DNA from 4 places in the Acidocella sp. C78 genome. Region 3 is predicted to be linked to each of the others. Evidence: riboswitches for the same ligand, from Rfam matches in the RefSeq annotation. Region 3 holds a riboswitch; each other region holds the start of a gene.
What was found. Region 3 has a riboswitch for cobalamin ahead of metE (5-methyltetrahydropteroyltriglutamate--homocysteine S-methyltransferase). Riboswitches for the same ligand answer to the same signal wherever they lie in the genome.
Positions count from the first base shown of each region.

Region 1: it holds a riboswitch for cobalamin, as region 3 does, so the genes downstream of both, ACIDOCELLA78_RS84750 (TonB-dependent siderophore receptor) here and metE (5-methyltetrahydropteroyltriglutamate--homocysteine S-methyltransferase) in region 3, are expected to answer to the same signal.
Region 2: it holds a riboswitch for cobalamin, as region 3 does, so the genes downstream of both, metE (5-methyltetrahydropteroyltriglutamate--homocysteine S-methyltransferase) here and metE (5-methyltetrahydropteroyltriglutamate--homocysteine S-methyltransferase) in region 3, are expected to answer to the same signal.
Region 4: it holds a riboswitch for cobalamin, as region 3 does, so the genes downstream of both, ACIDOCELLA78_RS000000101065 (TonB-dependent siderophore receptor) here and metE (5-methyltetrahydropteroyltriglutamate--homocysteine S-methyltransferase) in region 3, are expected to answer to the same signal.

Region 1 covers NZ_CAJQZK010000064.1:99,273-104,696, reverse strand. Annotated here, with positions in the region: gene ACIDOCELLA78_RS84770 (DsbA family protein) at 1-236, opposite strand, end outside; gene ACIDOCELLA78_RS84765 (TetR/AcrR family transcriptional regulator) at 338-940, shown strand; gene ACIDOCELLA78_RS84760 (glutathione S-transferase family protein) at 1,024-1,722, shown strand; gene ACIDOCELLA78_RS84755 (haloacid dehalogenase type II) at 1,737-2,420, shown strand; cobalamin riboswitch at 2,454-2,662, shown strand; gene ACIDOCELLA78_RS84750 (TonB-dependent siderophore receptor) at 2,768-4,765, shown strand; gene ACIDOCELLA78_RS84745 (branched-chain amino acid ABC transporter substrate-binding protein) at 5,066-5,424, shown strand, end outside.
Region 2 covers NZ_CAJQZK010000097.1:10,496-15,919, forward strand. Annotated here, with positions in the region: gene metE (5-methyltetrahydropteroyltriglutamate--homocysteine S-methyltransferase) at 1-2,056, opposite strand, end outside; cobalamin riboswitch at 2,159-2,394, opposite strand; gene ACIDOCELLA78_RS95615 (OsmC family protein) at 2,505-2,951, shown strand; gene ACIDOCELLA78_RS95620 (IclR family transcriptional regulator C-terminal domain-containing protein) at 3,145-3,966, shown strand; gene ACIDOCELLA78_RS95625 (hypothetical protein) at 4,001-4,567, opposite strand; gene thrS (threonine--tRNA ligase) at 4,695-5,424, opposite strand, start outside.
Region 3 covers NZ_CAJQZK010000038.1:9,607-15,030, forward strand. Annotated here, with positions in the region: gene araD (L-arabinonate dehydratase) at 1-490, opposite strand, end outside; gene metE (5-methyltetrahydropteroyltriglutamate--homocysteine S-methyltransferase) at 636-2,945, opposite strand; cobalamin riboswitch at 3,048-3,283, opposite strand; gene ACIDOCELLA78_RS000000111930 (OsmC family protein) at 3,394-3,840, shown strand; gene ACIDOCELLA78_RS000000111935 (IclR family transcriptional regulator C-terminal domain-containing protein) at 4,034-4,855, shown strand; gene ACIDOCELLA78_RS000000111940 (hypothetical protein) at 4,890-5,424, opposite strand, start outside.
Region 4 covers NZ_CAJQZK010000004.1:100,579-106,002, forward strand. Annotated here, with positions in the region: gene ACIDOCELLA78_RS000000101065 (TonB-dependent siderophore receptor) at 1-1,351, opposite strand, end outside; cobalamin riboswitch at 1,457-1,665, opposite strand; gene ACIDOCELLA78_RS000000101070 (haloacid dehalogenase type II) at 1,699-2,382, opposite strand; gene ACIDOCELLA78_RS000000101075 (glutathione S-transferase family protein) at 2,397-3,095, opposite strand; gene ACIDOCELLA78_RS000000101080 (TetR/AcrR family transcriptional regulator) at 3,179-3,781, opposite strand; gene ACIDOCELLA78_RS000000101085 (DsbA family protein) at 3,883-4,548, shown strand; gene metZ (O-succinylhomoserine sulfhydrylase) at 4,640-5,424, shown strand, end outside.

The DNA of each region.
Region 1 (5,424 bases), on a different contig from region 3:
GCATGATCGAAGGGCTGCCCGGACGCGTCTTGCACCCGCTCCCAATGGGCTGACGTCAGACTTTTCGCCGCCGCATCCATGGGCGAACGCACGTCTCGCCGCAGGCCGCCGAGAACGATGCGAATGCTCGTCCGGCGGGCATAGCGTGCGCGAATCTCATCCATCACCGGCGCAAAACCCCAGCACCATGCGCACATCGGATCGATAAAGTAGACGAGAGAGGTTTCATATATCATACGTCACACCATATGTGCCAATCCGCCGCGCCGGACGGGTTGTTTTATAATGATCGGTTTATTATATTGGAATTGGTAATGCAGTCGAGATCAAGAGTAATATGCCACGCCCACGCCTCCTGACTGACGATGACGTTCTCGACCGGGCAATCCCGGTCTTCAGACAGAATGGCTACGCAGGCACGTCTCTACGCGACCTGACGGAGGCAACCGGTCTCAGCGCGGCCGCGCTGTACCATCGGTATGGCGACAAGGACGGCCTGTTCCGCGCGGCGCTCGAGCGCTACGCTGATGACGGCTTGACGCCTGTTCTTGAAGAGCTCGCCGCGAATTCCGACCCGATCGCCTCGATTGCCGATTTTCTCGGCCAGATCCGCGACCTTTCGCGGGACGATCCGCTACATCTCGGCTGCCTGCTGGTGAACACGGCGATGGATGGCGGCCCCCTGTCCCCTGAAGCGAGGACGATCGTCGCGACGCGTCTTGGCGACGTTCAGCGGTTTTTCCAGGAACGGCTTGAACACGCCCAGGAGGCCGGGCATTTGCCGGCCGGCATGAACGCCGCCACACAGGCCGAGCTGCTGTTGGGCACCGTTGTCGCGCTGCGCACTTTCGCGCGGCTCGACCCCGATCCTGGCCGGCTGGACCGCCTTGTCGATGACGCCGTGAGCAGACTCACGAGGCCCGCGCCCACATCCATATGAACACATGCACCACCCGGACACGCCGCCAGTCTCCGCCGGCCTTGCGGCGTTGCTACGCGGAGTGCCGCCTGAGGAGAGCCTGAATGCGTGACCCCCTGAAGCTTTACGATCTCGCCGGCGCGGACGAACGCGTCCGGTTCAGCCCGAATTGCTGGCGCACCCGCTTCGCGCTCGCCCACAAGGGCCTGCCGTGCGAGACCGTGGTCTGGCGGTTCATGGAAAAGGACGCCATCGCATTTTCCGGCCAGGGCAAGGTGCCCGTGCTGGTCGATGGTACCCGGCATGTTCATGACAGCTGGACCATTGCCCTGTACCTTGAGGATGCCTACCCGGATCGTCCGAGCCTGTTCGGCGGCGCCGCCGGCCGCGGCCTCGCCCGCTTCGTGAACCAGTGGACCAGCGAGGCGGTACACCCCGCGATCGCGAAGGTTGTGCTGCCCGACCTCGTGGACATTCTGCACGAGGGCGACCGCGAGTATTTCCGCACGACGCGCGAGGCCGCTTTCGGCACCACGGTGGGCGCGCTGCGGGCGGCGCGCGAGGAGAATCTCGCCGCGCTCCGCGCCACGTTGCGCCCGCTTCGCAGCACGCTGGCCGATCAGAAATTCCTCGCCGGCGACGCTCCGAACTATGCGGACCATGTGGCCTTCAGCGCCTTCCTCTGGGCGCATGCCTCGACCCCGGTAAAGATCCTCGCCGAGGATGACACGCTGCACGCCTGGTGCGGCCGCATGTTCGACGCTTATGACGGGCTGGCACGCAGCCTGCCGGCCGCCGCCTGAACGGGAGACATCCAATGTCCGCGATCGAGGGTATCCGCGCCTGCGTGTTCGACGCCTATGGCACGCTGTTCGATTTCGGCTCCGCCGTCGCCCGCTGTCCGGATGTGCCGGATGACCGGCGCGCCGCGCTGGTGACGCTCTGGCGGGACAAGCAGCTGCAATACACCTGGTTGCGCAGCCTACAGAACCTCTACACCGATTTCGAGACCGTCACCGCCGACGCGCTCGATTTCGCGCTGGAAGCGACCGGCCTCGCCGACCCGAAGCGGCGCGAGTCGCTGCTCGCACTCTATCGTATCGTCTCGGCCTATCCCGAGGTAAAGGCGACGCTGGGCACGCTGAAGGCAAAAGGAATCGCCACGGCGATCCTCTCCAACGGCACTCCCGCGATGCTCGCCGCGGCCATCGCCCATGCCGGGATTGGCGACGAGCTTGACCATGTGCTTTCGGTCGAGGCGGTGGGCGTGTTCAAGACCGATCCGCGCGTCTACCAGATGGTGCCGGCGCGCCTCGGCGTCGAGCGCAAGGAAGTCTGCTTCGTCTCATCCAATGGCTGGGATGCCTACGGCGCCTCGGCCTTCGGCTTCCGTGTCGCCTGGTGCAACCGCGCGAAGCAGCCGGCGGAGCGGCTGCCGGGCACGCCCGACGCCATGATCGGCGATCTGTCCGCCCTGCCCGGCCTGCTCGGCCTCGGCTGAGGCGCCGCTTGCGCCAGCCGGGACGGCGGCGCTAGATTGAGAGCAGGAACCGGTGGCCCGCAAGGGCTGAAACGGGAACGCAGAAGGGCGAAGTTTCGCCCCGTCTGCGGCTGCCCCCGCAACTGTGAGCGGCGAGGCGCGTTCATCCGGGCCATTGCGAGGCGGCACAGACCGCCCGCGAGAAGGCCGAACGCGCCAATGACCCGCGAGCCAGGAGACCGGCCGGTTCCGAGACCATGCGCGCGCATCCGGGCGGGGTGAACCGGGAGCGAAGGGTGAAGTCCCGAAGCCTTCGGTCGCCCTGATGGCAGCGCCCGCCCCGCCGGGCGCCGGACCGGAGACTCCTCATGCGCGACTTCGCGCGACACATATCTTTGATCACCCTGACCTTGTGCGGGGCGCTCGCCACTGCGCACGCCCAGAGCGAGCAGCTTCCCGCCGGCACCGTACCGATCGAAACGGTGACCGCCTCGTATGTGCGGACACCGATCGCCGACACCCCCGCATCGGTCACGGTCATTACCGCGGCCGAATTACGCCGGCGCGGTGTATCCACCATCGCCCAGGCGCTCGCCACCGTCCCCGGGCTGAACGTGGTGCAACTGGGTGGGCCGGGGGCCCAGACCTCGGTCTTCATCGACGGCACGAATTCCGAGGACGTGCTGGTGCTGCGCGATGGCGTGCCGGTCAACGACCCCTCGGTGGCCAACGGCGCGTTCAATTTCGGCAATCCCGGCATTGGCGATATCGCACGGATCGTCGTGGTCCGCGGCCCGATGTCGGGCCTCTACGGTTCGGGCGCGATCGGCGGTGTCATCAACCTGATCAGCAAGCGCGGGCACGGCGCGCCGCATGTCGATTACGACATTGCCGGCGGCTTTCCCGGCCAGGGCGAAGGCAGTGTTACACTTTCCGGCCGGAGCGGGAAGTTTGATTACGCAATCACCGGTTCGCTCATCGAGCAGGCCGGGTTCGACGCGACGGCGCGGCGCCTTGCCGTCTATGCCGGGCATCGCGATCCGTTCCGCTACAAGCTTGGCGCCGTCAATCTCGGCTACACGCCCATCGCCGGCACGCGGATCTCGGTGATCGTCCGCGCCCGGCAGACCGGCAGCCAGTATCCCGATCTCGGCTACCCGATCTTCGATGATCCCTATGAAAACAGCTACGATTCCAACGTTTTTGTTCGCTTCGGGGTGAAATCCCACCTGTTCGACAACCGGCTGACCACCGCGCTCGACATCGCCCATGTCCAGGACGACCGCCGCTACCTCACCTTGTTCGACCCCGCCGACCCCAATCAGTATGCCGGCGACAGCGGCTATCGCGGCGACCGCACAGTGATCCAATGGAACAACGTGGTCCGTCTTCCCGATTTCGGGCCTTTGGCAGGGTCGGACCTCGTGGCCGGCATTGAAAGCATTCACGACACCGCAATCGAGAACCTCAACGAGAATTTTTTCGGATTTCCCTATCTGGCGAGCCTCGACGCCTCGCAATCCACCACCGCCGCGCATCTCGGCGCGCAGACCACCGTGGCGCGCCGCCTTTCGGTGCAGGGCGCCATCCGTGCGGATTCGGTCAGCGGCTACGGCACCGTGGTCACCGAGCGCGGCGGCCTCGTCCTCGCGCTGCCCGCCATCGACACACGGTTGAAAGCCTCGGCGGGCAGCGGCTTTCTCGCCCCCTCACTCTACGACCTGCACGGCATCGACAGTTATGGCTATCACGGTAACCCGAACCTCCACCCCGAACACTCGATCGGCTACCGGTTTGGTTTCGAGACCGTCCTGCCCGCCTTCGGCATGGCCGACGCGGTCACGCTGCGGATGAGCTATTTCCATCAGGACATCTCGAACCTGTTCCAGTACACATCGCTGCCCGACGGCACCAGCACGGAGGAAAACGTCGCCCGCGCCCGCATTCACGGCGTCGAGGCCGGCATCGGCTTCGCGCCGGCGCCCTGGCTCTCCGGCCAGATCGACTACACCCGCACCATCGCCCGTGATGTTGCGACGGGCGCCGCCCTCCTGCGCCGGCCGGAAAACGCCGGATCGCTCACCGTCTCGATCCGTCCCATCCCGGCGCTGTCGATCGAACCCGCCATCCGCTATGTCGGCCGTTTCTCCGATTACCTCTACGCCAATTCCGGCTATCCGGCCGGGATCGGCCTTGCCCGGCCCGGCACGATCGCCAATCTCGCGGTCAACTACCGGGTTAGCCGCGCGCTCACCCTCTTCGCGATCGGCCGCAACCTGACCAACTCGCCCTTCGAGCCGGCAAACGGCGTGCAAATCCCCGGCCAGAACTTCCTCTTCGGCCTGAGAGGCACGATCGGCGGATGATGTCCGCATCCCGGCTCGGCGCGCCGCATACGACATATTCGTGAAAGGCATATGTTGCGATGCACAAAAAACTTGAAACAGGCAGGGCAACCGACATATAGTGCGATGCAGCAAACAACACGTTGTTTGCTTTCTTGGACGTTTCCTCCCTAAACTTGGCGGCCTTGTGGCCGCCATTTTTTTTGCTCGCTCCACGTCCTGTCGTGATGTGGCCCTTCCAAAAAAATCGCTTGCCTTCATCCATCAGCCGTTTACTTTACGCATGGCAGCTATATCACAAAAGCAAGAAGGACGGGACGAATGGTACTTTCAAGGCGCAATGCTCTTCGAGGAGCGGCAGGCTCGGTTCTCCTCGCTTCGGCAAGCCCCATCGCCCGTGCGGCGGACAAGGTCTATCACCTTGGGATTACGCTTCCCCTGACCGGTGCCGATGCCGAGGCCGCGCACCTGATCCTGCACGGCGCGCAACTCGCCATCAAGCTGGCCAACCAGAGCGGCGAACTGGGCGACATCCGGCTTGAGCCGATGATCCTGAACAACGCCACAGCGACCGCCGGCCAGTACGACCCGGCGCAGGCCGCCACCAACGCGCGCAAGCTGGCGGGCACGCGCACCGTTCTCGCCAATGTCGGCCCCGAGATGAGCGGCTCGGGCAAAGC
Region 2 (5,424 bases), on a different contig from region 3:
AGGCCTCCAGCAGGTCCATCCGGCTGCGCGCGGTCTCGATCGAGATCGCGTCCGCGTCCATGGCGGCGATGGCCGGCATGATGTCGTGGAACTCGGCGTAGCACATGTGGGTGTGGATCGCCGTGTCGTCGCGGACCGCGGCGGTGGCGAGGCGGAAGCAGGACACCGCCCAGCGCAGATAGGCGCCGCGATCGGCGTCGCGCAGCGGCAGGCCCTCGCGCAGGGCCGGCTCGTCCACCTGGATGATGGGCAGGCCGGCGGCATCGAGATCGGCCACCTCGTCGCGCAGGGCCAGCGCGATCTGGCGGCAGACGGCCTCGCGCGGCAGGTCGTCGCGGACGAACGACCATTGCAGCATCGTCACCGGCCCGGTCAGCATCCCCTTCACCGGGCGGGCGGTGAGCGACTGGGCGTGGCGCGCCCAGCGCACCGTCATCGGCCGGGGCCGCGCGACATCGCCCCAGATGATCGGCGGGGCGACGCAGCGGCTACCATAGGACTGCACCCAGCCATGCCGGGTGAAGGCGAAGCCGTCGAGCTGCTCGCCGAAATACTTGACCATGTCGTTGCGCTCGAATTCGCCATGCACCAGCACGTCGAGCCCGATCCGTTCCTGCACGCGGATCGCATCCTCGGTCCAGGTCGCGATCGCTTCATCGTATGCGGCGGCGCTGATCTCGCCGCGGGCGTGCGCCGCCCGGGTCCGGCGCACGCCGGCGGTTTGTGGCAGCGAGCCGATCGTCGTGGTCGGGAAGGCGGGCAGGTCGAGGCGCTGGCGCTGCAAGGCCCGCCGCGAGGCGTGCGGCAGCGCGCGGGATTCCATCGCCGCTGTCGCGGTGAGCAGCCGGGCGGCGACGTCCGGCCGGTGGACGCGGGCGCTTTCGGCGCGGCTGCGGCGGGCCGCATCGGCGATCTCCAGCGCCTCGGCGATCGCGCTCTCGCCCTCGTCGAGGCCGCGGGCGATGGTGGCGATCTCGGCGAGTTTCTGGGTGGCGAAGGCGAGCCACGGGCGGATCGCCGGGTCGAGCCGGTCTTCCTGCGCGAGATCGACCGGCACATGCAGCAGGCTGCAACTCGGCGCGATCATCAGCCGCTCGGTGCCGCCGAGCGCGCGCACCGCCTCGCGCGCGGTGGCGAGGGCGGCGCGCAGATCCGCCCGCCAGACATTCCGCCCGTCGATCAGGCCGAGCGAGAGATGGCGCGCCGGGCCGATCGCAGCGAGGGTGGGCGCGAGATCGGCGCGGCCGCGCACGAGGTCGAGATGCAGGCCGGCGACCGGCAAAGCGAGCGCCGTGGGCAGGTTGTCGGCCATCGGCGCGAAATAGCTCGCGAGCAGCAGGCGCGGCGTGGCGCCGCGGGCGAGGGTTTCATAGGCAAGGGTCAGCGCCGCACGGGCCCGCCCCGAGAGGTCGAGTGCCAGAACCGGCTCGTCCATCTGCACCCAGGCGCAGCCCTCGGCGGCCAGTTCCGCCAGCACCTGCGCGTAGCAGGGCAGCAGGCGGGCGAGCAGGTCGAGCGGGTCGGAGCCGTCATCGGTCTTGGCGAGCAGCAGGAACGAGACCGGGCCGAGCAGCACCGGCCGGGTGCGGCGGTGGCCGGCCAGCGCCTCGCGGAACTGCTCCAGCGGGCGGTTGGCGGTAAGGGTGAAGCGCTGCCCGGCGGACAGACGGGGCACGAGGTAGTGATAATTCGTGTCGAACCACTTGGTCATTTCGAGCGCGGGCAGGCCGGACGGCGCATCGTGCCCGCCGGCGCCGCGGGCGAGGGCGAAATAGGTCGCGAGCGACACCTCCCCCCCGCGCCAGCCATAGCCCGGCGGGATGGCGCCGAACATGCAGGCGGTATCGAGCACATGGTCGTAGAGCGGGGCGTCGTTGGAGGGGATGTGGCCGATGCCCAGCCCCTGTTGCAGCGCCTGGGACTCGGCGCGCAGCGCCCTCGCGGCATCGCGCAGGGCGGTTTCGGACAGCTCGCCCGCCCAATGCGCCTCAAGCGCCGCTTTCAGCTCGCGCCGGCGGCCGATGCGGGGAAACCCGAGATTGGTGGCGATGCTCATGCGCTCTCTCCCTGGCGAGAGAGGGGACGCGCGCGGCAGGCGCTGCCGCTGATACGTGCAGTCATGGGTCGGCTCCGGCTTCCGGTGCACCCCGCCCGGCAGCATGGTTGGTGCGACACCGGCAGGTCTCCTGGCTCGCGGCTCGACGCTGGTGGCCCTGCCTTCCCAAACCGGTTCGGGTTCAGTGGCTCGCCCTTGCGGGGCGGACGGACCACCGGCTCGCCGCTGACAGTTGCGGGGGCAGCCATCGACTTGCTTCCGGGACAATGAAGCCCGGCCGAAGCGCACGATGTTCCCTTTTCACCCGCTCGCGCGGGACCGGTGACCGGACTGATATGCCGGCTTGGGCCGCGCGCGGCAAGGGCGGGCTGTCGGGCGTGGCCGGATGGCGCTCTGGCGGCGGCGGCGCGCCGGGTGCAGATTGGGGGGACAGAAGGAGACATGGACCATGGCCGACACGCACGAGATCGTCCTGCGGCAGATCGAGAATTTCCGGTTCGAGACCACATTCGCCGGCGCCTTGCCGACGCTGGTCTCCGACGAGCCGCCGCCGCTCGGCGGCGGGGCGGGGCCGGAGCCGGTGCAGCTGCTGCTCGCGGCGGTGGGCTCGTGCATGTCGTCCAGCTTTCATTTCGCGATGACCAAGTTCCGCGAGACGCCGGGGACGATCACCACCACCGCGCGGGCGACGGTGGACCGCGACGAGACCCGGCGGTTGCGGGTGCAGGCGATCCATGTCGCCATCGGTTTCGCCGCCGAGGCGGGAACGATCGGGCATTTGCAGCGGATTCTCGACCAGTTCGAGCAGTTCTGCACCGTCGGCGCCTCGGTCGCGCGCGGAATCCCGATCGAGGTGAGCGTGACCGACGGCAGCGGCGCGAGGGTCAAGGGCTGAGGCGGCAACGGAGCGAAATCAGTTTGTTACGAGCCTGGCTTCGCGCGAGTTGTCCACAGAAATCTGAATAAGCCTGTGGACAAGCGCGGGGGGAATCCGCAAGCTCGCGCTCCGCGTGCGGCAGGTTAACGATTTTCGCCCCGCGCGCCCCGGCATCTTGCATCCGCAGGGGACATGTGCGCAGAACGCACGAATGCCCAGTGCCCCAGACGAGACCGTTGCATCGCCCCTGCCGCGCCCGAGCGTGACCAACCCGCGCGACCACGTGGAGAGTTTCGCGCGCGGGCTGGCGATATTGTGCGCCTTCGGGCCGGAGCGGCCGAAAATGACGCTGTCGGACGCCGCCCGCGTCACCGGGTTGCAGCGCTCGGCGGCGCGGCGGTTTCTGCTCACGCTGTGCGACCTCGGCTATGCGGTGCAGACCGAGCGGTGGTTCACGCTCACGCCGCGGGTGCTGGAGCTGGGCTATGCCTATCTCGGCAGCCTGCGCTTTCCCGAACTCATCGAACCCTATCTGACCGGGCTGACCCAGCGGCTGGGCGAATCCAGCTCGGCGGCGGTGCTGGACGGGACCGACATCGTCTATGTCGCGCGGTCGGCGGCGCCGCAGCGGCTGATGGCGCTCTCGCTCGGGGTCGGCACGAGGCTGCCGGCGCATGCGACCTCGATGGGCCAGGCGCTGCTCGCGACGCTGAGCGACGACGAGGTGCGCGCGCGGTATGGGCGCGGGACGCTGCCGGGCTTCACGCAGGCGACCATCACCGACCCGGCGCTGCTGCTCGACCGGCTGGCGGCGGTGCGGCGGGACGGATTCGCGCTCAACGACCAGGAGCTGGAACTCGGCCTGCGCTCGGTCGCGGTCGCGGTGCCGGGCAAGGGGTCGCGGCAGGCGGTGGCGCTCAATGTCGCCACCAACGTGGCGCGGGTGTCGCATGACGAGGTGATGCGCCGCATCGTGCCCGCGATCCGCGAGGCGGCGGCGCAATGCGCGCGGGCGGTCGCCCTGCTCGGCTGAGCGGGGACGCCGGCTGAAGGGCGGCGGAACCGGATTACCAGCATGGCGGGCCGCGCGGGCGCTCGCGCCGGCGCAGCCAGGCGGGCGGGCGGAAGCGGCGCGGCAGTTTCGCGTCCGCCTCGTCGGCGCGGGCTTGTGTGGTTTCGGGTTTGGGGCGTCGCTTGCGCGGGCGCTGGGGCAGGCGGAGCGCGGCCGGGAGCTTGAGGCCGAGGGTGCGGCAGAGCGGGCGGAGGATGCGGCCGAAGCGCGGATCGGCGGCGATGCGGCGCTGCAATTCGGGTTCGGCGAGCAGGGCGCGGAGCTGGCCGGCGGCGGCGACGGCCTCGGGGACCGGCGCGAGCAGCCAGGCGGGGCGGCGGGGCAAGGCGAGCCTTGCGCGATCCACCGGCCGGCGCTCGCGGTGGCGAGTGGGACGCGGACGCGGAGCAGAAACCTGGTTATCGCAGAGGCGGATCAAAAATGTGGCGTAGCGGCGTAGGCGGGTCCAGAGCAGGATGGTGAGGGCGCCGCTCTCGGGGCCGAAGACGCCGGCCGCGCCGCGCCGCGCGACGGCGTCGCACAGCGTGTCGATCAAGGCGCGGAAGCGGCGGGCGACATCCATGAACGGAACAAGAACATATTTGCCCGGGGGTGGGCAATGTTTTTGCTCCCCGCTGCTCCCGTTCGGGCGTCGCCTGTCCCGCACGGGCGGGCGGAGCAACAAAGGAGCAAAAAACTAGCGCAGGAAACTAGCGCAGGTCGGGCGGGGTGGCATCTGCCTTGAGGGTGGCGATGGCCTCGTCGAGGGTCATGCTGTCCTGCTTGTCGGAGCCGAGGCGGCGGATCGAGACGGTTTGCTGCTCGGCCTCGCGGCGGCCGACGACGAGGATGTTCGGCACCAGAGCGAGCGAGAGGTCGCGCACCTTGGCGTTGATCTTCTCGTTGCGGGTGTCGGTGACGACGGCGAGGCCGGCGGCCTTGAGTTTCGCCGCGACCGTCTCGGCATAGTCGTTGGCGTCGGTGACGATGCTGGCGACGGCCGCCTGGGTGGGGGCGAGCCAGAGCGGGAAGCGGCCGGCGCAGTTCTCGATCAGGATGCCGATGAAGCGCTCGAAACTGCCCACGATCGCGCGGTGCAGCATGACCGGGCGGGCGCGGCCGGATTCGGCGGTGACGTAGGAGGCGTCGAGCCGCTCGGGGAGGACGAAATCGACCTGGAGCGTGCCGCACTGCCAGTCCCGCCCGATCGCGTCGCGGAGGACGAATTCGAGTTTCGGGCCGTAGAAGGCGCCCTCGCCGGGATTGACGGTGAAGGCGACGCCGGCGGTTTCGCAGGCCGAGCGGAGCGCGGCCTCGGCCTTGTCCCACACCTCGTCCGACCCGGAGCGGGGGGTCGGGCGGTCGGCGAATTTCACCGCGAAATCGGGGAAGCCGAAATCGGCGTAGACGCGGCGGAGCATTTCGACGAAGCGGACGGTT
Region 3 (5,424 bases):
CGAGGATGCGCCCGCCCCAGTCGCCGCGCAGCATCGGCCCGGCGGGCATGAAGATCGCCGGCAGCCCGGCGCTGATCGCGCCCATGATGGTGGCCGGCGTGGTCTTGTCGCAGCCGCCCATCAGCACCGCGCCGTCCACCGGCAGCGAGCGCAGGCTTTCCTCGACCTCCATCGCGAGCAGGTTGCGATAGAGCATCGTCGTCGGCTTCACGAAATTCTCCGGCAGCGCCATCACCGGAATCTCGACCGGAAAGCCGCCCGCCTGCAGCACGCCGCGGCGGATCGCCTCGACGCGCTGGGGGAAATGGCCGTGGCAGTGGGCGAGGCCGCTCCAGGTGTTGACGATGGCGATGACCGGCTTGCCGGCGTAATCCTCGGGCGCGTGGCCGAGCTGCTTGATCCGCGAGCGATGGCCGAAGCTGCGCAGGTCGGACGCCCCGAACCAGCGATGGCTGCGCAGCTCCTCGGGCGTCTTGCGCGGCTTGGTCATCGTCGTTCTCCTCGCGTGCCGGCGCCGCGCGGCGCGGTGCCTTCGCACTTTTCTGGAGTCGCGGCGCGCGGGATGCAAGCCCGCCATTGCAAGTGGATGCAAGCCCGCCCTGCCGGCGTGGCCGTGCCGGCAGGGCGGCCGGGCGTCACGCCGCCGCGGCCTCGGCCCGCAGCCGGCGCGCGGCGCCGACCAGGTTTTCCAGCGCCGGCACCACCTCGCGCCAGTTGCGGGTCTTGAGCCCGCAATCCGGGTTCACCCAGAGCTGCTCGTCCGCCAGCTTTTCCCGGGCGAGGCGGAGCAGGGCGAGGATTTCCGCCTCGGGCGGAACGCGCGGGCTGTGGATGTCCCACACGCCGGGGCCGATTTCGGCCGGATAGGCGTGGGCGCCGTCGCGGGCGAAGGCCTCCAGCAGGTCCATCCGGCTGCGCGCGGTCTCGATCGAGATCGCGTCCGCGTCCATGGCGGCGATGGCCGGCATGATGTCGTGGAACTCGGCGTAGCACATGTGGGTGTGGATCGCCGTGTCGTCGCGGACCGCGGCGGTGGCGAGGCGGAAGCAGGACACCGCCCAGCGCAGATAGGCGCCGCGATCGGCGTCGCGCAGCGGCAGGCCCTCGCGCAGGGCCGGCTCGTCCACCTGGATGATGGGCAGGCCGGCGGCATCGAGATCGGCCACCTCGTCGCGCAGGGCCAGCGCGATCTGGCGGCAGACGGCCTCGCGCGGCAGGTCGTCGCGGACGAACGACCATTGCAGCATCGTCACCGGCCCGGTCAGCATCCCCTTCACCGGGCGGGCGGTGAGCGACTGGGCGTGGCGCGCCCAGCGCACCGTCATCGGCCGGGGCCGCGCGACATCGCCCCAGATGATCGGCGGGGCGACGCAGCGGCTACCATAGGACTGCACCCAGCCATGCCGGGTGAAGGCGAAGCCGTCGAGCTGCTCGCCGAAATACTTGACCATGTCGTTGCGCTCGAATTCGCCATGCACCAGCACGTCGAGCCCGATCCGTTCCTGCACGCGGATCGCATCCTCGGTCCAGGTCGCGATCGCTTCATCGTATGCGGCGGCGCTGATCTCGCCGCGGGCGTGCGCCGCCCGGGTCCGGCGCACGCCGGCGGTTTGTGGCAGCGAGCCGATCGTCGTGGTCGGGAAGGCGGGCAGGTCGAGGCGCTGGCGCTGCAAGGCCCGCCGCGAGGCGTGCGGCAGCGCGCGGGATTCCATCGCCGCTGTCGCGGTGAGCAGCCGGGCGGCGACGTCCGGCCGGTGGACGCGGGCGCTTTCGGCGCGGCTGCGGCGGGCCGCATCGGCGATCTCCAGCGCCTCGGCGATCGCGCTCTCGCCCTCGTCGAGGCCGCGGGCGATGGTGGCGATCTCGGCGAGTTTCTGGGTGGCGAAGGCGAGCCACGGGCGGATCGCCGGGTCGAGCCGGTCTTCCTGCGCGAGATCGACCGGCACATGCAGCAGGCTGCAACTCGGCGCGATCATCAGCCGCTCGGTGCCGCCGAGCGCGCGCACCGCCTCGCGCGCGGTGGCGAGGGCGGCGCGCAGATCCGCCCGCCAGACATTCCGCCCGTCGATCAGGCCGAGCGAGAGATGGCGCGCCGGGCCGATCGCAGCGAGGGTGGGCGCGAGATCGGCGCGGCCGCGCACGAGGTCGAGATGCAGGCCGGCGACCGGCAAAGCGAGCGCCGTGGGCAGGTTGTCGGCCATCGGCGCGAAATAGCTCGCGAGCAGCAGGCGCGGCGTGGCGCCGCGGGCGAGGGTTTCATAGGCAAGGGTCAGCGCCGCACGGGCCCGCCCCGAGAGGTCGAGTGCCAGAACCGGCTCGTCCATCTGCACCCAGGCGCAGCCCTCGGCGGCCAGTTCCGCCAGCACCTGCGCGTAGCAGGGCAGCAGGCGGGCGAGCAGGTCGAGCGGGTCGGAGCCGTCATCGGTCTTGGCGAGCAGCAGGAACGAGACCGGGCCGAGCAGCACCGGCCGGGTGCGGCGGTGGCCGGCCAGCGCCTCGCGGAACTGCTCCAGCGGGCGGTTGGCGGTAAGGGTGAAGCGCTGCCCGGCGGACAGACGGGGCACGAGGTAGTGATAATTCGTGTCGAACCACTTGGTCATTTCGAGCGCGGGCAGGCCGGACGGCGCATCGTGCCCGCCGGCGCCGCGGGCGAGGGCGAAATAGGTCGCGAGCGACACCTCCCCCCCGCGCCAGCCATAGCCCGGCGGGATGGCGCCGAACATGCAGGCGGTATCGAGCACATGGTCGTAGAGCGGGGCGTCGTTGGAGGGGATGTGGCCGATGCCCAGCCCCTGTTGCAGCGCCTGGGACTCGGCGCGCAGCGCCCTCGCGGCATCGCGCAGGGCGGTTTCGGACAGCTCGCCCGCCCAATGCGCCTCAAGCGCCGCTTTCAGCTCGCGCCGGCGGCCGATGCGGGGAAACCCGAGATTGGTGGCGATGCTCATGCGCTCTCTCCCTGGCGAGAGAGGGGACGCGCGCGGCAGGCGCTGCCGCTGATACGTGCAGTCATGGGTCGGCTCCGGCTTCCGGTGCACCCCGCCCGGCAGCATGGTTGGTGCGACACCGGCAGGTCTCCTGGCTCGCGGCTCGACGCTGGTGGCCCTGCCTTCCCAAACCGGTTCGGGTTCAGTGGCTCGCCCTTGCGGGGCGGACGGACCACCGGCTCGCCGCTGACAGTTGCGGGGGCAGCCATCGACTTGCTTCCGGGACAATGAAGCCCGGCCGAAGCGCACGATGTTCCCTTTTCACCCGCTCGCGCGGGACCGGTGACCGGACTGATATGCCGGCTTGGGCCGCGCGCGGCAAGGGCGGGCTGTCGGGCGTGGCCGGATGGCGCTCTGGCGGCGGCGGCGCGCCGGGTGCAGATTGGGGGGACAGAAGGAGACATGGACCATGGCCGACACGCACGAGATCGTCCTGCGGCAGATCGAGAATTTCCGGTTCGAGACCACATTCGCCGGCGCCTTGCCGACGCTGGTCTCCGACGAGCCGCCGCCGCTCGGCGGCGGGGCGGGGCCGGAGCCGGTGCAGCTGCTGCTCGCGGCGGTGGGCTCGTGCATGTCGTCCAGCTTTCATTTCGCGATGACCAAGTTCCGCGAGACGCCGGGGACGATCACCACCACCGCGCGGGCGACGGTGGACCGCGACGAGACCCGGCGGTTGCGGGTGCAGGCGATCCATGTCGCCATCGGTTTCGCCGCCGAGGCGGGAACGATCGGGCATTTGCAGCGGATTCTCGACCAGTTCGAGCAGTTCTGCACCGTCGGCGCCTCGGTCGCGCGCGGAATCCCGATCGAGGTGAGCGTGACCGACGGCAGCGGCGCGAGGGTCAAGGGCTGAGGCGGCAACGGAGCGAAATCAGTTTGTTACGAGCCTGGCTTCGCGCGAGTTGTCCACAGAAATCTGAATAAGCCTGTGGACAAGCGCGGGGGGAATCCGCAAGCTCGCGCTCCGCGTGCGGCAGGTTAACGATTTTCGCCCCGCGCGCCCCGGCATCTTGCATCCGCAGGGGACATGTGCGCAGAACGCACGAATGCCCAGTGCCCCAGACGAGACCGTTGCATCGCCCCTGCCGCGCCCGAGCGTGACCAACCCGCGCGACCACGTGGAGAGTTTCGCGCGCGGGCTGGCGATATTGTGCGCCTTCGGGCCGGAGCGGCCGAAAATGACGCTGTCGGACGCCGCCCGCGTCACCGGGTTGCAGCGCTCGGCGGCGCGGCGGTTTCTGCTCACGCTGTGCGACCTCGGCTATGCGGTGCAGACCGAGCGGTGGTTCACGCTCACGCCGCGGGTGCTGGAGCTGGGCTATGCCTATCTCGGCAGCCTGCGCTTTCCCGAACTCATCGAACCCTATCTGACCGGGCTGACCCAGCGGCTGGGCGAATCCAGCTCGGCGGCGGTGCTGGACGGGACCGACATCGTCTATGTCGCGCGGTCGGCGGCGCCGCAGCGGCTGATGGCGCTCTCGCTCGGGGTCGGCACGAGGCTGCCGGCGCATGCGACCTCGATGGGCCAGGCGCTGCTCGCGACGCTGAGCGACGACGAGGTGCGCGCGCGGTATGGGCGCGGGACGCTGCCGGGCTTCACGCAGGCGACCATCACCGACCCGGCGCTGCTGCTCGACCGGCTGGCGGCGGTGCGGCGGGACGGATTCGCGCTCAACGACCAGGAGCTGGAACTCGGCCTGCGCTCGGTCGCGGTCGCGGTGCCGGGCAAGGGGTCGCGGCAGGCGGTGGCGCTCAATGTCGCCACCAACGTGGCGCGGGTGTCGCATGACGAGGTGATGCGCCGCATCGTGCCCGCGATCCGCGAGGCGGCGGCGCAATGCGCGCGGGCGGTCGCCCTGCTCGGCTGAGCGGGGACGCCGGCTGAAGGGCGGCGGAACCGGATTACCAGCATGGCGGGCCGCGCGGGCGCTCGCGCCGGCGCAGCCAGGCGGGCGGGCGGAAGCGGCGCGGCAGTTTCGCGTCCGCCTCGTCGGCGCGGGCTTGTGTGGTTTCGGGTTTGGGGCGTCGCTTGCGCGGGCGCTGGGGCAGGCGGAGCGCGGCCGGGAGCTTGAGGCCGAGGGTGCGGCAGAGCGGGCGGAGGATGCGGCCGAAGCGCGGATCGGCGGCGATGCGGCGCTGCAATTCGGGTTCGGCGAGCAGGGCGCGGAGCTGGCCGGCGGCGGCGACGGCCTCGGGGACCGGCGCGAGCAGCCAGGCGGGGCGGCGGGGCAAGGCGAGCCTTGCGCGATCCACCGGCCGGCGCTCGCGGTGGCGAGTGGGACGCGGACGCGGAGCAGAAACCTGGTTATCGCAGAGGCGGATCAAAAATGTGGCGTAGCGGCGTAGGCGGGTCCAGAGCAGGATGGTGAGGGCGCCGCTCTCGGGGCCGAAGACGCCGGCCGCGCCGCGCCGCGCGACGGCGTCGCACAGCGTGTCG
Region 4 (5,424 bases), on a different contig from region 3:
CGTAGAGTGAGGGGGCGAGAAAGCCGCTGCCCGCCGAGGCTTTCAACCGTGTGTCGATGGCGGGCAGCGCGAGGACGAGGCCGCCGCGCTCGGTGACCACGGTGCCGTAGCCGCTGACCGAATCCGCACGGATGGCGCCCTGCACCGAAAGGCGGCGCGCCACGGTGGTCTGCGCGCCGAGATGCGCGGCGGTGGTGGATTGCGAGGCGTCGAGGCTCGCCAGATAGGGAAATCCGAAAAAATTCTCGTTGAGGTTCTCGATTGCGGTGTCGTGAATGCTTTCAATGCCGGCCACGAGGTCCGACCCTGCCAAAGGCCCGAAATCGGGAAGACGGACCACGTTGTTCCATTGGATCACTGTGCGGTCGCCGCGATAGCCGCTGTCGCCGGCATACTGATTGGGGTCGGCGGGGTCGAACAAGGTGAGGTAGCGGCGGTCGTCCTGGACATGGGCGATGTCGAGCGCGGTGGTCAGCCGGTTGTCGAACAGGTGGGATTTCACCCCGAAGCGAACAAAAACGTTGGAATCGTAGCTGTTTTCATAGGGATCATCGAAGATCGGGTAGCCGAGATCGGGATACTGGCTGCCGGTCTGCCGGGCGCGGACGATCACCGAGATCCGCGTGCCGGCGATGGGCGTGTAGCCGAGATTGACGGCGCCAAGCTTGTAGCGGAACGGATCGCGATGCCCGGCATAGACGGCAAGGCGCCGCGCCGTCGCGTCGAACCCGGCCTGCTCGATGAGCGAACCGGTGATTGCGTAATCAAACTTCCCGCTCCGGCCGGAAAGTGTAACACTGCCTTCGCCCTGGCCGGGAAAGCCGCCGGCAATGTCGTAATCGACATGCGGCGCGCCGTGCCCGCGCTTGCTGATCAGGTTGATGACACCGCCGATCGCGCCCGAACCGTAGAGGCCCGACATCGGGCCGCGGACCACGACGATCCGTGCGATATCGCCAATGCCGGGATTGCCGAAATTGAACGCGCCGTTGGCCACCGAGGGGTCGTTGACCGGCACGCCATCGCGCAGCACCAGCACGTCCTCGGAATTCGTGCCGTCGATGAAGACCGAGGTCTGGGCCCCCGGCCCACCCAGTTGCACCACGTTCAGCCCGGGGACGGTGGCGAGCGCCTGGGCGATGGTGGATACACCGCGCCGGCGTAATTCGGCCGCGGTAATGACCGTGACCGATGCGGGGGTGTCGGCGATCGGTGTCCGCACATACGAGGCGGTCACCGTTTCGATCGGTACGGTGCCGGCGGGAAGCTGCTCGCTCTGGGCGTGCGCAGTGGCGAGCGCCCCGCACAAGGTCAGGGTGATCAAAGATATGTGTCGCGCGAAGTCGCGCATGAGGAGTCTCCGGTCCGGCGCCCGGCGGGGCGGGCGCTGCCATCAGGGCGACCGAAGGCTTCGGGACTTCACCCTTCGCTCCCGGTTCACCCCGCCCGGATGCGCGCGCATGGTCTCGGAACCGGCCGGTCTCCTGGCTCGCGGGTCATTGGCGCGTTCGGCCTTCTCGCGGGCGGTCTGTGCCGCCTCGCAATGGCCCGGATGAACGCGCCTCGCCGCTCACAGTTGCGGGGGCAGCCGCAGACGGGGCGAAACTTCGCCCTTCTGCGTTCCCGTTTCAGCCCTTGCGGGCCACCGGTTCCTGCTCTCAATCTAGCGCCGCCGTCCCGGCTGGCGCAAGCGGCGCCTCAGCCGAGGCCGAGCAGGCCGGGCAGGGCGGACAGATCGCCGATCATGGCGTCGGGCGTGCCCGGCAGCCGCTCCGCCGGCTGCTTCGCGCGGTTGCACCAGGCGACACGGAAGCCGAAGGCCGAGGCGCCGTAGGCATCCCAGCCATTGGATGAGACGAAGCAGACTTCCTTGCGCTCGACGCCGAGGCGCGCCGGCACCATCTGGTAGACGCGCGGATCGGTCTTGAACACGCCCACCGCCTCGACCGAAAGCACATGGTCAAGCTCGTCGCCAATCCCGGCATGGGCGATGGCCGCGGCGAGCATCGCGGGAGTGCCGTTGGAGAGGATCGCCGTGGCGATTCCTTTTGCCTTCAGCGTGCCCAGCGTCGCCTTTACCTCGGGATAGGCCGAGACGATACGATAGAGTGCGAGCAGCGACTCGCGCCGCTTCGGGTCGGCGAGGCCGGTCGCTTCCAGCGCGAAATCGAGCGCGTCGGCGGTGACGGTCTCGAAATCGGTGTAGAGGTTCTGTAGGCTGCGCAACCAGGTGTATTGCAGCTGCTTGTCCCGCCAGAGCGTCACCAGCGCGGCGCGCCGGTCATCCGGCACATCCGGACAGCGGGCGACGGCGGAGCCGAAATCGAACAGCGTGCCATAGGCGTCGAACACGCAGGCGCGGATACCCTCGATCGCGGACATTGGATGTCTCCCGTTCAGGCGGCGGCCGGCAGGCTGCGTGCCAGCCCGTCATAAGCGTCGAACATGCGGCCGCACCAGGCGTGCAGCGTGTCATCCTCGGCGAGGATCTTTACCGGGGTCGAGGCATGCGCCCAGAGGAAGGCGCTGAAGGCCACATGGTCCGCATAGTTCGGAGCGTCGCCGGCGAGGAATTTCTGATCGGCCAGCGTGCTGCGAAGCGGGCGCAACGTGGCGCGGAGCGCGGCGAGATTCTCCTCGCGCGCCGCCCGCAGCGCGCCCACCGTGGTGCCGAAAGCGGCCTCGCGCGTCGTGCGGAAATACTCGCGGTCGCCCTCGTGCAGAATGTCCACGAGGTCGGGCAGCACAACCTTCGCGATCGCGGGGTGTACCGCCTCGCTGGTCCACTGGTTCACGAAGCGGGCGAGGCCGCGGCCGGCGGCGCCGCCGAACAGGCTCGGACGATCCGGGTAGGCATCCTCAAGGTACAGGGCAATGGTCCAGCTGTCATGAACATGCCGGGTACCATCGACCAGCACGGGCACCTTGCCCTGGCCGGAAAATGCGATGGCGTCCTTTTCCATGAACCGCCAGACCACGGTCTCGCACGGCAGGCCCTTGTGGGCGAGCGCGAAGCGGGTGCGCCAGCAATTCGGGCTGAACCGGACGCGTTCGTCCGCGCCGGCGAGATCGTAAAGCTTCAGGGGGTCACGCATTCAGGCTCTCCTCAGGCGGCACTCCGCGTAGCAACGCCGCAAGGCCGGCGGAGACTGGCGGCGTGTCCGGGTGGTGCATGTGTTCATATGGATGTGGGCGCGGGCCTCGTGAGTCTGCTCACGGCGTCATCGACAAGGCGGTCCAGCCGGCCAGGATCGGGGTCGAGCCGCGCGAAAGTGCGCAGCGCGACAACGGTGCCCAACAGCAGCTCGGCCTGTGTGGCGGCGTTCATGCCGGCCGGCAAATGCCCGGCCTCCTGGGCGTGTTCAAGCCGTTCCTGGAAAAACCGCTGAACGTCGCCAAGACGCGTCGCGACGATCGTCCTCGCTTCAGGGGACAGGGGGCCGCCATCCATCGCCGTGTTCACCAGCAGGCAGCCGAGATGTAGCGGATCGTCCCGCGAAAGGTCGCGGATCTGGCCGAGAAAATCGGCAATCGAGGCGATCGGGTCGGAATTCGCGGCGAGCTCTTCAAGAACAGGCGTCAAGCCGTCATCAGCGTAGCGCTCGAGCGCCGCGCGGAACAGGCCGTCCTTGTCGCCATACCGATGGTACAGCGCGGCCGCGCTGAGACCGGTTGCCTCCGTCAGGTCGCGTAGAGACGTGCCTGCGTAGCCATTCTGTCTGAAGACCGGGATTGCCCGGTCGAGAACGTCATCGTCAGTCAGGAGGCGTGGGCGTGGCATATTACTCTTGATCTCGACTGCATTACCAATTCCAATATAATAAACCGATCATTATAAAACAACCCGTCCGGCGCGGCGGATTGGCACATATGGTGTGACGTATGATATATGAAACCTCTCTCGTCTACTTTATCGATCCGATGTGCGCATGGTGCTGGGGTTTTGCGCCGGTGATGGATGAGATTCGCGCACGCTATGCCCGCCGGACGAGCATTCGCATCGTTCTCGGCGGCCTGCGGCGAGACGTGCGTTCGCCCATGGATGCGGCGGCGAAAAGTCTGACGTCAGCCCATTGGGAGCGGGTGCAAGACGCGTCCGGGCAGCCCTTCGATCATGCGTTTTTCGACCGCGAAGGCTTTTTCTACGATAGCGAAATGGCTTGTCGTGCCATTGTCGCAGCCCGTCGCCGCTCGGCGGAGGACGCGTTCATCCTTCTGGGCAACATCCAGCGGTCTTTCTATTTATGCAACGAGGATGTGACGGATCCGGTGGTGCTGGCGGGAATCGCGGCGCGCCAGGGGTTCGGCGCGGAGATTTTCCGGGATCTGCTCCGCTCCGACGACCTTGGCGCGGAAACGCGGCAAGACTTCGCGCTGACGCAGAAATCCGGCATCGTCGGCTTTCCGACCCTTGTCGCCGCAAAGGAGCCGGATCGGCGCTACGTGATCGTCACCGAAGGATTTCAGCCGGCAAAGCGGATCATTCCCATGCTCGATCGCTGGCTGCGCCAGCCAGCGCCTGCCGCCTCCGCGCTCGGCGCCGTCTGACCGCCGTTGCAAACCAGCCCTTTGCGATCCTCCGGTCTGGCCCATGCCGCATGTGGGTTGCCGTCCCACGCCGGCACGATATAGACGGATCATGAAAGAACGAAAATACCGCCCCGCGACCACTCTGGTTCACGCCGGCCAGATCAGGTCCAATTTCGCAGAGAACGCCGAAGCGCTCTATCTGACCTCCGGGTTTGTCTATGATAGCGCGGAACAGGCGGAGGCCACGTTCAAAGGCGAGATTGCGCATTACCAGTATTCCCGCTTCGGCAACCCGACCGTCAGCATGCTGGAGGCCCGGCTCGCGGCGCTTGAGGGGGCCGAGGCATGCCGCGCCACCGCGACCGGCATGGCTGCGGTGAATGCGGCCTTGCTGTCCCATTTGAAGGCCGGGGACCGGGTTGTCGCCTCGCGTGCGCTGTTCGGCTCCTGTTCCTGGATCGTCTCGACCTTGCTGCCGCGCTACGGCATCGAGAGCGTGTTCGTCGACGGGAGCGACCTCGCGGCCTGGGAGGCGGCGTTGGCACCGGGCGCTGCGCTGGTGCTGCTGGAAACGCCGTCCAATCCGATGCTCGAGATCATCGACCTGCGCGCCGTTGCCGACCTCGCCCACAAGGCCGGCGCCGTTGTGGTGGTCGACAATGTCTTTGCCACGCCTCTGCTGCAACGGCCGATCGAGTTTGGCGCCGACGTCGTCGTCTATTCCGCGACGAAGCATATGGATGGCCAGGGGCGTGTGCTCGGTGGTGCCGTGCTGGGCAGCAAGGCCTGGATCGAGACCACGCTTCAGCCCTTCACCCGCAACACCGGTCCCGCGATCTCGCCATTCAACGCCTGGGTCATCCTGAAAGGGCTTGAGACGATGGCGCTTCGCGT